2 regions of the Luteibacter sp. NPDC104163 genome follow, and region 2 is predicted to be linked to the other one. Evidence: predicted binding sites of a transcription regulator. Region 2 holds the regulator's gene; the other holds the start of a gene.

Region 1 (5,530 bases), on a different contig from region 2:
CAAATGCCGCGTCTTCTGGACGCTGCCCGGCGCGGCCCCCGACGCCGCGCTGCTCGGTGAATGGCTCGCGCTCGACGCTCCCCAGCCGATCGCTGACGGCCGCTTCACCAGCCGCCGCGGACTGTTCGCCTGGGATCGCATCGACATCGCGTCGGCCTTGCTCGCCAGCGTGCTCCCCGGCGACCTGCGCGGTCGCGTCGCGGACCTCGGTGCAGGCTTCGGCTACCTCGCCTGCGAAGTAGTCGAGCGTTGCGCACAGGTGACGTCGATCGACCTCTTCGAGGCCGAAGGGCGCGCCCTTGAGCCGGCCCGCACGAACATCGCCGCGGCGGTCGCTCGCAGCGGCCGCGCGATCGATACGCGGGTCGTGTGGGGCGATGTCACCCATGGCGTGGATGGCCGCTACGACGCCATCGTTTCCAACCCGCCTTTCCACCAGGGCCGTGCCGACCAGCCTGAACTTGGCCGTGCCTTCATTGTTACCGCTGCCCGCGCGCTGGCGCCGGGCGGCCGCTTCTGGATGGTCGCCAACCGCCATCTCGCGTACGAGGCCACGCTTGCCGCCTGCTTCGGGCAGGTGCGCACCGTGGTCGATCGCGATGGCTTCAAGGTGATCGAAGCGAAGGATCCCCGCCCATGAAACTCGTAAGACTCCTCGCCAACCTCGGCTACGGCAGCCGCAAGCAGGTCGCCCAGCTCTTCCGCGAAGGTGCGGTAACCGATGCCAGCGGCGAGGTGCTGTACGCCGACGACAAGGTCGAGCACGCCGATGTCCGCTTCGAAGGCGAGCCGCTCGACCCGCCGCAGGGCATGCTGCTGATGCTCAACAAGCCCACCGGCTACACCTGCTCGCGCAAGGACGTGGGCCGGCTGGTCTACGACCTGCTGCCGCCGCGCTTCGGAGTGCGCAACCCCGTGCTCTCCACCGTGGGGCGGCTCGATCGGGATACATCCGGCCTGCTGCTGTTCACCGACGACGGCCAGCTGCTGCACCGGATCATTTCGCCGAAGAGCGAACTCGGGAAGGTGTACGAAGCGACCCTGGCCGAAGACCTGAAAGGCAACGAAGCCGAGGTGTTCGCCGCGGGCACGCTGATGCTGGAAGGCGAAACCGATCCGCTGGAACCGGCATCGCTCGAGGTGCTCGGGCCACGCCACGTGCGGCTCACGCTCACCGAAGGCCGCTACCACCAGGTCCGGCGGATGTTCGCCGCCGTCGGTAACCATGTCGAGACGCTGGAGCGCACCGCCCTCGGCGGCCTGACGCTCGGTGGTCTCGAGCCGGGCACGTGGCGCTTGCTGACGGAAGAAGACATCCGCGCGATCTTCGGCAGCTAGCCCACCCCCCGCCTGTGGGAGCGCGCTTGCGCGCGATGGGTGCTCGCGGCAAACCCATCGCGCGCAAGCGCGCTCCCACAAGGGCCGGGTCGCCGATGTGGACGCCACGTGCACGCGCGGTGCAGTATCCCAGACCACCTTTCATCCGTTTGGGGAGTGCAAGATGAGAAAGTTCGCAATCGTGGCGGCCGGGCTGCTGGTGTGTGGCGCGGCGCAGGCGGCCGACAAGAGCGTGACGGTGCCGATGACGATGGTCTCGGTTGACGGCAACGGCGCGTCAGTGGGCTCGGTCAAGATCAGCGAAAGCGCTGGCGGCCTCGTCTTCACCCCGGACCTCAAGGGCCTGCCGGCGGGCGAGCATGGTTTCCACCTGCATGAGAAGCCGAGCTGCGCGCCGGGCGAGAAGGACGGCAAGAAGGGCGCCGCGCTGGCGGCCGGTGGCCACTTCGATCCGGCCAAGACCGGCAAGCACGAAGGTCCGGACGGCATGGGCCATGAAGGCGACCTGCCGAAGATCACGGTGGGTGCCGACGGCACGGATACGACCGCTGTGACCGCCCCGCACCTGAAGAGCCTGGCCACGCTGAAGGGCCACGCGCTGATGATCCACGCCGGCGGCGACAACTACTCCGACGAACCCAAGCCGCTGGGCGGTGGCGGTGATCGCATTGCTTGCGGTGTGGTGAAGTAACCAACGGCTGCAGTCACGCCGTTGTGGGAGCGCGCTTGCGCGCGATGGGGCTTGCGGTAACACCCATCGCGCGCAAGCGCGCTCCCACAGGTTGTCACGCGCTTAGAACAGATCGATCGAGCCCAACGCCACCGGCGCAGCCAGTTCGCCTCGCGCGGTAAGCGCCTCAAAGCCCTGCACGCTGTTCCGCCCGTTCTGCTTGGCGTAGTACAGCGCCTTGTCCGCGCGATCCAGCACGATCTCGGGATAGTCGTGCTCGCTGATCCGCGCGTAGCCGATGCTCACCGTGACGTGGCCGACCTGCGGGAACGACCAGCGGGCGACATGCTCGCGGAAACGCTCCAGTGCATTGGCGGCCGAGAACTTGTCCTCCGACGCCAGCAGCATCACGAACTCCTCGCCACCGAACCGGAACAGCACGTCGTTCTGGCGGAAGCAGGCGCGCATCTGCTGCGCGAGCATCAGGATCACCTCGTCGCCGTAGACATGGCCCCAGGTATCGTTGATGCGCTTGAAATGATCGATGTCGAGGATCGCGAGGTAGATCTGCGCGACATCCTCGCTGGCGCTGCGCCGCTCCTCGTCGCGACGCAGCGCGCGGGCGCGCTGGCGCTGGAGCTTCAGCAGCCGCTGCAGGCGCTGTTCGAAGCTGCGGCGGTTGTACAGGCCGGTGAGCTTGTCGCGCTCGCTCTCATTGAGCAGGGCGATGTAGTTGGCATAGATCCGGGCGAAGCCCTCGACCATGGTGCGCACGCTATCCAGCGTGTCGTCGGCCTCGAGCATCAGGGCGCCGATCGCGACATGGTCGCGGATGATCGGCACGACCAGCCGGCAGCTGCCGTCGTCGGTCACGTCGGAGATGACTTCCAGCGTCTCCATCGAGCAGACGATGGTATCCACCGGGTCGCCATCGCGCATGGGCTCGAGCGCCTCGACGACGCAGCGGCCCTCGCCGTTGCGGGTGCAGACGGTCAGGGATTCAACGGGGTGTTGCAGGCTGTCGCCCGCCTTGCACAGGGTCACGCTCTTCACCGCGACCAGTTCGGCCATCGACAGCACGAGGCTGTGGTCCAGCGCGTCGATATCGCGGTGATGGGTGAACTCCGCCACGGAGGCGAGGAGCCTGGATTCCGGCATGCCACCGGCGAGCGAGTGCCAGGCTGAACTCACGGCCGGCCCATGCCCGCGGCCAGCAGGCCACGCTTGATCGTATGAAGTCGCACCGAACCCATCCTCCCCCGAGAAGGCCCCCTGTGAGCCCTGGTGATCGCGACGCGCGAAGGAGCCGGTGGGCTCCCCAGCAAGTTATAGCGACCGGAAAGCCGATAACTTTAGTGCAAATTCTCGCGGAATGGTGAGAACTGTGAACTGAGTCGCACGCGGCGGCCTTCACATACGGCGCTAGCCCCTGTAAGGACGCGGCGTGTTGTGGGAGCGTGTTGTGGGGGCGTGCTGTGGGAGCGTGCTTGCACGCGATGGGTGCTAGCGGCAGCGTCAATCGCGCGCAAGCGCGCTCCCACAAGTGCGGCTGGGGCAGGTCACCGTGCGGGCCAAGTCGTGAGCAGCCCCCGATCCACCCCAACCCGGTGACACGATCGCGTCGCGACCCCATCGGTCAGGGCCGCGCGGAACAGCGGCGCCATGCCGCGTAGCGTTCGCGCCGCGACGCGGCCCTTGATCTGGTCGGCCGGGCTGCGGCGTAGCAGCTCGCTCGCCCAGGGTGGCAGCAGGTAGGCGCCGGCGTGGAGGAAGATGTCGCGTGACAGGCCGGCGAGCGGGACGGGCAGGTCCAGGTCGGCGAGCACCTCGAGGACGACGCGGGTGCGCTCGGTATAGGCGAGGGTGGGGATCACGCTGCGCACGTAATCGTCCAGGGCCGCGACGGAGCCGGGGACATCGCGGGCGCCCAACGCCTCCGCGATGCGCCGGGTTTCATTGAAGTAGGCATCGGCCGCCGCCGGCGGCACCTCCATCGGGCCATAGGCGCGGAAGCCGGCCAGGAAGCTGGACATCTCGCTCACGTGCACCCAGGTGAGCAGGTCGGGGTCATCGGCGGTGTAGGGCACGCCCGCCTCGTCGACGCCGCGCACCTGCGCGTGGATCGTGCGGACCCGTTCGATCATGGCCTGCGCTTCGTGCGTGGGCGCGTAGGTCGTGCCGCCCACGAACGTGGTGGTGCGGCGCAGCCGGCCGACCAGGTCCCCGCGGAAGTTCGAATGGTCCCACACGCCAGCCAGCGCACGGGGATGCAGCGTCTGCAGGTACAGCGCGCACAAGCCACCCGCCAGCATCCCGCAGAAATCGTTGTGGATGCGCCAGGTGACCGAGTTCGGCCCGAACAGGCCGGGGTCGCCGACGGGGCGTTCATAGTCGATGCCGCCGGAAGGGGGCTTCGGGAAGGCGGTCATCACCCAGCGCCGGATCGGCGCGGTCGCGGGGCGGAGCAGGTTGCGCAGCATGCTCAGTCCCCCGACCACCACCCGCGCCATTTAAAGAACAGCACCGGCAGGATCATGCTGACGATGATCACCAGGATGGCGAGCGGATAGCCCCAGTGCCAGTTGAGCTCGGGCATGTACTTGAAGTTCATGCCCCAGATGCCGGCGAGGATCACCGGCGGGATCGTCGCCACCGAGGTGACGGTCAGCACCTTCATCACATGGTTCTGGTCGGTGCTGATGAAGCCCAGCGTCGCATCCAGCAGGAACTGCAGCTTGTTGGTGAGCTGGTCGTCGAATTCATCGAGCGTGCGCAGGTCGTGCTCCACCACGCGCAGGCGGACCTCCACCGCTTCGCTCATCCATTCCGGCTTCTTCGCACGCACGAACGAGACGATGCGCTGGACGCCCAGCATCGACGAGCGGTTGCGCGCCTGCATGCCCTCCAGTCGGCCGACCTCGAGCATGCAATCCCGCAGCACGGGCGTGCCAAGCCGTTCCGGGGTAAACACGCGGTCGGAGAGCTTCTTCAGCTCGGCCGAGACATCCTCCATGCGCTGCGCGCCCAGGTTCACGATGGCCTCGATCAGCGTGGCCAGCACGTCCGCGCTGGATTCCCAGTTCTGGTGGGTGCAGCTCTCGTTGGCCAGGTCGAACGCGGGCGATTCGCTGAAGCGCAGTGTCATCAGCACGTGGTTGGTCACCACGATGCCGACGGGCTGTGACGCGTGGCCGTTGTTGGTGTCCGCGAAATAGGGGATCGACAGGTACATCGCGTCGTCATCCGTGCGGATGCGGCTCGACATCGCGAGGTTCACGATGTCCGAGCGCTCGGGCACGCGTAGCCCGGTGATCTCGGCGGCGCAGCGGCGCTCGTCCTCGCTCGGTTCCAGCAGGTCGATCCAGATCGGCGCGTCGGGGCGGCCCATCCCTGGCGTCCAGACGGTCGCGCGTTCGTGTTTGCCGTGTTCGTGGATGATCAGCACGTGTGGTCGTTACCCTGGCAGCCGGATGCGCCGCCGGGCGAACCCGGCGGCGCGGGCAGTTTACGCTTCCAGCGTGG
Region 2 (5,530 bases):
AGCAGCCGCTGCACGCCCGCGTGCTCCGCGAGATGACCCGCCTGGGTATCGACGGCGACGTCGCCCGCGCCCTGTGCGCCGAGCTGCCCGAGAACATGACGGCCGAGCAGGCGCGTTACCTGCCGCTGGGCATTCTTTCGCGCAACATCCGCACCAGCGGCCGCAACTTTGACACCGTCGGCGGCGGCATCACCGCCTTCGTCGGCACCACCGGCGTCGGCAAGACCACGAGCATTGCCAAGCTGGCGGCGCGCGCGGTCCTGCGCCATGGCGCTTCCAACGTGGCGCTGATCAGTGCCGACCAGTACCGCATCGGCGCCGGTGCGCAGCTGGAACATTACGGCCGCCTGCTCGGCGTGCGCGTGTACAACGCGCACGATGCGCAGAGCCTGCGCAACGTGTTGCTGCAGCTGCGCGGCAAGCACACGGTGCTGATCGATACCGCCGGCCTCGCCGGCAACGATCCGAAGCTGCAGCAGCAGTTCGAAACGCTGCGCGCCATGGCCGATGTGCGCGTGTGCCTGGTCGTCGCCGCGAATGCGCAGGCCCAGGCCATCGACAACGCCATGCGCGCTTACGCTCCGCTGAAGCCGCAGAGCGCCATCCTTACCAAACTCGACGAGACGCCGCTGCTCGGCGGCGCGCTCTCGGCCCTTATCCGGCACGGAATGCCGCTGGACTACACCACGGATGGACAGCGCGTGCCCGAGGACATCGCCTCCGCCGACGCGCGCAAACTGGTCTGCCTGGCAGCCCAGATGCTCAAGCAGCGCAACGACGAGCCGGATGACGCCATACTTGCCGATCGCTTCGGCTTCGCGTCGTCCACCCCGGCCATGGCCTGATCGCACATTCTGACGAACGTGACTTTGGCAACCGCATCCGCAACTTCTTCACCGGCAGTGAATTCCTTCATGACCACACACGTCGACAACTCGCAGGCCGCCGGACTCAACTGGCTCGCCGACCGCCGGCCCACGCGCAGCATCGCGATCGCGGGCGGCAAGGGCGGCGTCGGCAAGACCACGGTGGCCGTGAACCTCGGCATGGCCCTCGCCATGGGCGGCCGTGACGTCCTCCTGCTCGATGCCGACCTTGGCATGGCCAACATCGACGTGCTGCTGGGCCTCCAGCCGACCCGCCACCTCGGGCACATGCTCGAAGGCGCGTGCGCCATCGAGGACCTGATCCTCGAGGCGGCGCATGGCCTGAAGGTGATTCCCGCCACGTCGGGCACCCGGCGCATGGCGCAGCTGCCCAACATCGAGCACGCCGCGGTCATCCGCGCGTTCGACGAATACCCGCTGGCCCCCGAATACCTGATCGTCGATACCGCCGCCGGCATTTCCGACAGCGTGTCGATGTTCGCCGCCGCCTCGGACGAAGTGGTGGTCGTGGTCTGCGACGAGCCGGCCTCGCTGACGGACGCCTACGCGCTGATCAAGGTCCTGTCGCGCGAGTTCGCGGTGAACCGCTTCCGCATCGTGGCCAACATGGTCCGCCATGCGCAGGAAGGGCGCCAGCTGTTCGAAAAGCTTTCGCGGGTGACCAACCGGTTCCTGGATGTCTCCCTCGATTTCATGGGCATGGTCCCCCACGACGAGTACCTGCGCCAGGCGATCCGTCGCCAGTCGGCGGTGGTCGATGCGTGGCCGAGCAGCCGCTCGGCGGTGGGATTCAAGAATTTGGCCAGGTCGGTCGATACATGGGGTGAACCCGAACCCCGTGGTCAGGGTCGCATCGGCTTTTTTGCCGGGCGTGAACACGTGGGGGGAGGGCTGCCGTTGTGAGCGTCGCGAGCGAATACCTTGAAATTACTAAGGTTCCGGCCGATCAACTGGTGAAAACGCACGCGCCGCTGGTGCGCCGGATCGCCTATCACCTGATGGGCCGCCTGCCACCCAGCGTCGATGCGAACGACCTCATGCAAGCCGGGATGATCGGCTTGCTCGAGGCGGCAAGGAATTATTCGCCGACTCGCGCGGCCAGCTTCGAAACCTATGCGGGCATCCGCATTCGTGGCGCCATGCTGGATGAACTGCGCAAGACGGACTGGACCCCGCGCAGCGTCCACAGGAAATTGCGCGAGGTGGCGGAAGTTACAAGGCAGATCGAGAACGAAACGGGTGGCGACGCCGACGACGTGGAAGTGATGAAGCGTCTTGGCATCGACGCCATGGAATACAACCAGATCCTGGCCGACGCGGCGAGCGCGCGGTTGCTGAGCCTCACGGCGCCCGAAGGCGACGAAGGCTCCGCGATCGACGTGGCCGACCCGGACGCCACGGGCCCGGATGGCCTGTTCGAGCAGGACGGCATGCGCCATGCGCTGGCCGAATCGATCGACGGGCTGCCCGAGCGCGAAAAGCTGGTGATGTCGCTGTACTACGATGAAGAACTCAACCTGAAGGAAATCGGTGCGGTGTTGGGAGTAAGCGAATCACGTGTCTGCCAGATCCATGGCCAGGCGCTGATCCGTCTCCGGGCACGCATGTCGGGTTGGAAAGACAAACACTAAGAAATACGCGGCAGTAAGGCGGAGAACGCTTTGGACAAGAACATGAAAATCCTCGTGGTGGACGATTTCTCCACCATGCGGCGCATCGTCCGTAACCTCCTGGTGGAGTTGGGCTTTACCAACACGCTGATCCAGGAAGCGGAAGACGGCAACGCGGCGCTGGCGCTCCTGCGCTCGCAGCCGATCGACCTGGTGGTCACCGACTGGAACATGCCGAACATGACCGGCATCGACCTGCTCCGTGCCATCCGTGCGGATGCCAACCTGAAATCCCTGCCGGTGCTCATGGTCACCGCCGAGAACAACCGCGACCAGATCATCGCGGCCGCGCAGAGCGGCGTGAATGGTTACGTCGTGAAGCCGTTCACCGCGGTGACGCTGAAGGAAAAGCTCGACAAGATCTTCGAACGACTCGCCGCGGCAGCGGGCTAAGGGACTGACATGAATACGATGATTTCCGCGGGCCAGGACGTGGCACCCGAACTGCGCGAGCTGCTCGACGCCGATGACAGCGTGGCTTTCGAGCAGGCGCTGGACAAGCTGATCCGCAGCCGCGAGCAGCACCTGTTCCTGGCGCTGGGCCACCTCGCCCGTGACCTGCACGAATCGGCGCGCCGCCTTGCCTCGGATATCTCGGGCGATGGCGTGCCCGGCACCATGAGCGATGCGCGCAAGCACCTGCGCGATGTGCTCGAGATGAGCTCGCAGGCCGCGCACCGCACGCTGGATTTCAGCGAAAAGCTGCGCCCGCAGGCACAGTCGCTGGCGAAGCAGGCCGACGAGCTGCTGGTGCTCGACCAGGCCGATCCCGCCTTCACCGCCAACGCCACGTCGCTCGCCGTTCGCGTCGGCGATTTCGCGCAGAGCTGCGATATCGGGCTCGGCGAGATGGTCGAGGCACAGTCCTGGCAGGATCTCTCCGGCCAGCGCGTCGCCCAGGTGGAGTCGTTCATGGCCAAGGTGGAATCGTCGCTCGTGGAACTGGTGCGCCTCACCGGTTCGCTCGCGGGCGCCCATACGCCGGCCGCCGACAAGGTCAGCCAGGACGAAGTGGATCGCCTCCTCAGCGAATTTGGCTTCTGAGTCCGCCATGAGCGTGGAGCTGGACAACGAGCTGCTCAACGTCTTCCTGATCGAGGCGCGCGAACTGCTCGAGACCCTGGGCGAACAGCTCGTGGATCTCGAAGCCTCTCCGGAAGACAGCGAGCTCCTGAACGCGGTGTTCCGCGCGTTCCATACCGTAAAGGGCGGTGCGGGCTTCCTTGGCCTCAACGCCATGGTGGAACTCTGCCACCGCGCGGAAGATCTCCTGAACGAAGCGCGCAATGGCGCGATCGTGCTCAACGCGGGCCTGATGGACGCGTTGCTGGAGTCGCTCGACCTGCTCAACGACATGATGCGTGCGGCGGATGCCGGCGTGCAGGCCGAGCCTGCGCCGCGTTCGCTGCTCGATCGCCTGGTCATCCCGGGCCGCGCCGCATCGGCGGCGCCCGTCGCGCTCGCCGTGCCGGTCACTGCGCCGAAGGCGGCACCCGCCGTCGCGGCGCCGCCCGCCAAACCGTACGACCCGATCGAAGATGAGTTCGAAGCGCTGCTCGACGCCGCGCGCACCGAGCGCGCGCCGGCTCCGGCCACCTCGGGCACCATCTCCGACGACGAATTCGAAGCCCTGCTGGATTCGCTCTACGGCACCGGCGCCCCCGGCGCTGAAGGCGCCGAAGGTGCGGCTGAAACGCCGGTAGCCGTCGTCGTTGAAGCGACGGAACCCGTTGCCGCGCCCGAAAGCAACACCATCAGCGACGATGAGTTCGAAGCGCTGCTCGACCAGCTCTACGGCACCGGCGCCCCCAGCGGAACGGCAGCGGATACCACGTTAGCCGCGCCGCCCGTTGCGGTCGTGGGAGCGGGCTCGCCCGCGCTCCCCGAAGCCGAACCCGCGCAAGCGACGGCACCGCAGCAGGTTGCCCCGGCGAAGCCAAAGCCGGCGGCTTCAACCGAAAAACGCCAGCCCACCGCCGCCGCCGACACCACCGTCCGCGTCGATACCCACCGCCTCGACAGCCTCGTCGATGCCGCGGGCGAACTGGTGCTGGTCCGCAACCGCCTGACCAACCTCGCGCCGCGCGGCACGAATGACCCGATGGAACGCGCCATCGGCGAACTCGAACGCGTCGCCGAAGACCTGCAGAACGCCGTGCTGCGCATGCGCATGCAGCCGGTCGGCAAGCTGTTCTCGCGGTTCCCGCGCATCGTGCGCGATCTCGCGCGGCAGCTCGGCAAGGAAATCGAACTCGTCACCGAGGGCGAAGAAACCGATATCGACCGCACGGTGGTGGAGGCCCTGGCCGACCCGCTGGTGCACCTGCTGCGCAATTCCGTCGACCACGGCATTGAGATGCCCGAGGTGCGCGAAGCCGCGGGCAAGCCGCGCCTGGGCACCGTGCGCCTCGCCGCCGGCCAGTATGGCGACCGCATCGTCATCACGGTTACTGATGACGGCAAGGGCATGGATCCCGAGGTCCTGCGCCGCAAGGCCGTCGAGAAGGGCCTGATGGATGAAGAGCAGGCCGCCCGCCTCGACGAGCGTGAATGCTACGAAATCGTGTTCCGCCCGGGCTTCTCCACGGCGAGCCAGGTCTCGGATATTTCCGGCCGCGGCGTCGGCATGGACGTGGTCAAGACCAAGATCGTCGAACTTGGCGGTACCCTGTCGATCGATTCGCGGGTCGGCCACGGCAGCACGGTGCGCCTTTCGGTGCCGTTGACGCTCGCGATCCTGCGCGTGCTCATGGTGCGCGTGGGCAACCGCCTGCTGAGCCTGCCGATGTCGAATGTCGCGGAAGTCTTTGAACTGGCCGAGGGCCAGGTGCAGGAGCTGGACGGTCGCGTCGTCGCCGCCCATCGCCAGCGCGCGCTGCCGCTCGCTGACCTGGGTAACTGGGCTGGCGCGCAGGGCAGGGGTGGTCACGTGGTGGTCGTGCAGATCGGCCACCAGACGCTCGGCTGCCTGGT

Evidence for each region. Region 2 encodes FliA, which starts transcription of late flagellar genes. Its sites were predicted from a motif close to TAAAGTTTNNCNNNCNNNGGCCGATAA; they were not measured.
Region 1: the regulator FliA is predicted to act here: its motif matches at 3,337-3,363, upstream of ACZ6YI_RS04365 (GGDEF domain-containing protein).

Annotation. Positions count from the first base shown of each region.
Region 1 covers NZ_JBVJMK010000002.1:274,450-279,979, forward strand. Annotated here, with positions in the region: gene ACZ6YI_RS04350 (class I SAM-dependent methyltransferase) at 1-640, shown strand, start outside; gene ACZ6YI_RS04355 (pseudouridine synthase) at 637-1,338, shown strand; gene sodC (superoxide dismutase [Cu-Zn] SodC) at 1,502-2,029, shown strand; gene ACZ6YI_RS04365 (GGDEF domain-containing protein) at 2,132-3,199, opposite strand; gene ACZ6YI_RS04370 (oxygenase MpaB family protein) at 3,568-4,488, opposite strand; gene ACZ6YI_RS04375 (CorA family divalent cation transporter) at 4,491-5,453, opposite strand; gene ACZ6YI_RS04380 (OsmC family protein) at 5,514-5,530, opposite strand, start outside.
Region 2 covers NZ_JBVJMK010000001.1:276,975-282,504, reverse strand. Annotated here, with positions in the region: gene flhF (flagellar biosynthesis protein FlhF) at 1-845, shown strand, start outside; gene ACZ6YI_RS01185 (MinD/ParA family protein) at 915-1,790, shown strand; gene ACZ6YI_RS01180 (RNA polymerase sigma factor FliA) at 1,787-2,518, shown strand; gene cheY (chemotaxis response regulator CheY) at 2,549-2,950, shown strand; gene ACZ6YI_RS01170 (protein phosphatase CheZ) at 2,960-3,601, shown strand; gene ACZ6YI_RS01165 (chemotaxis protein CheA) at 3,609-5,530, shown strand, end outside.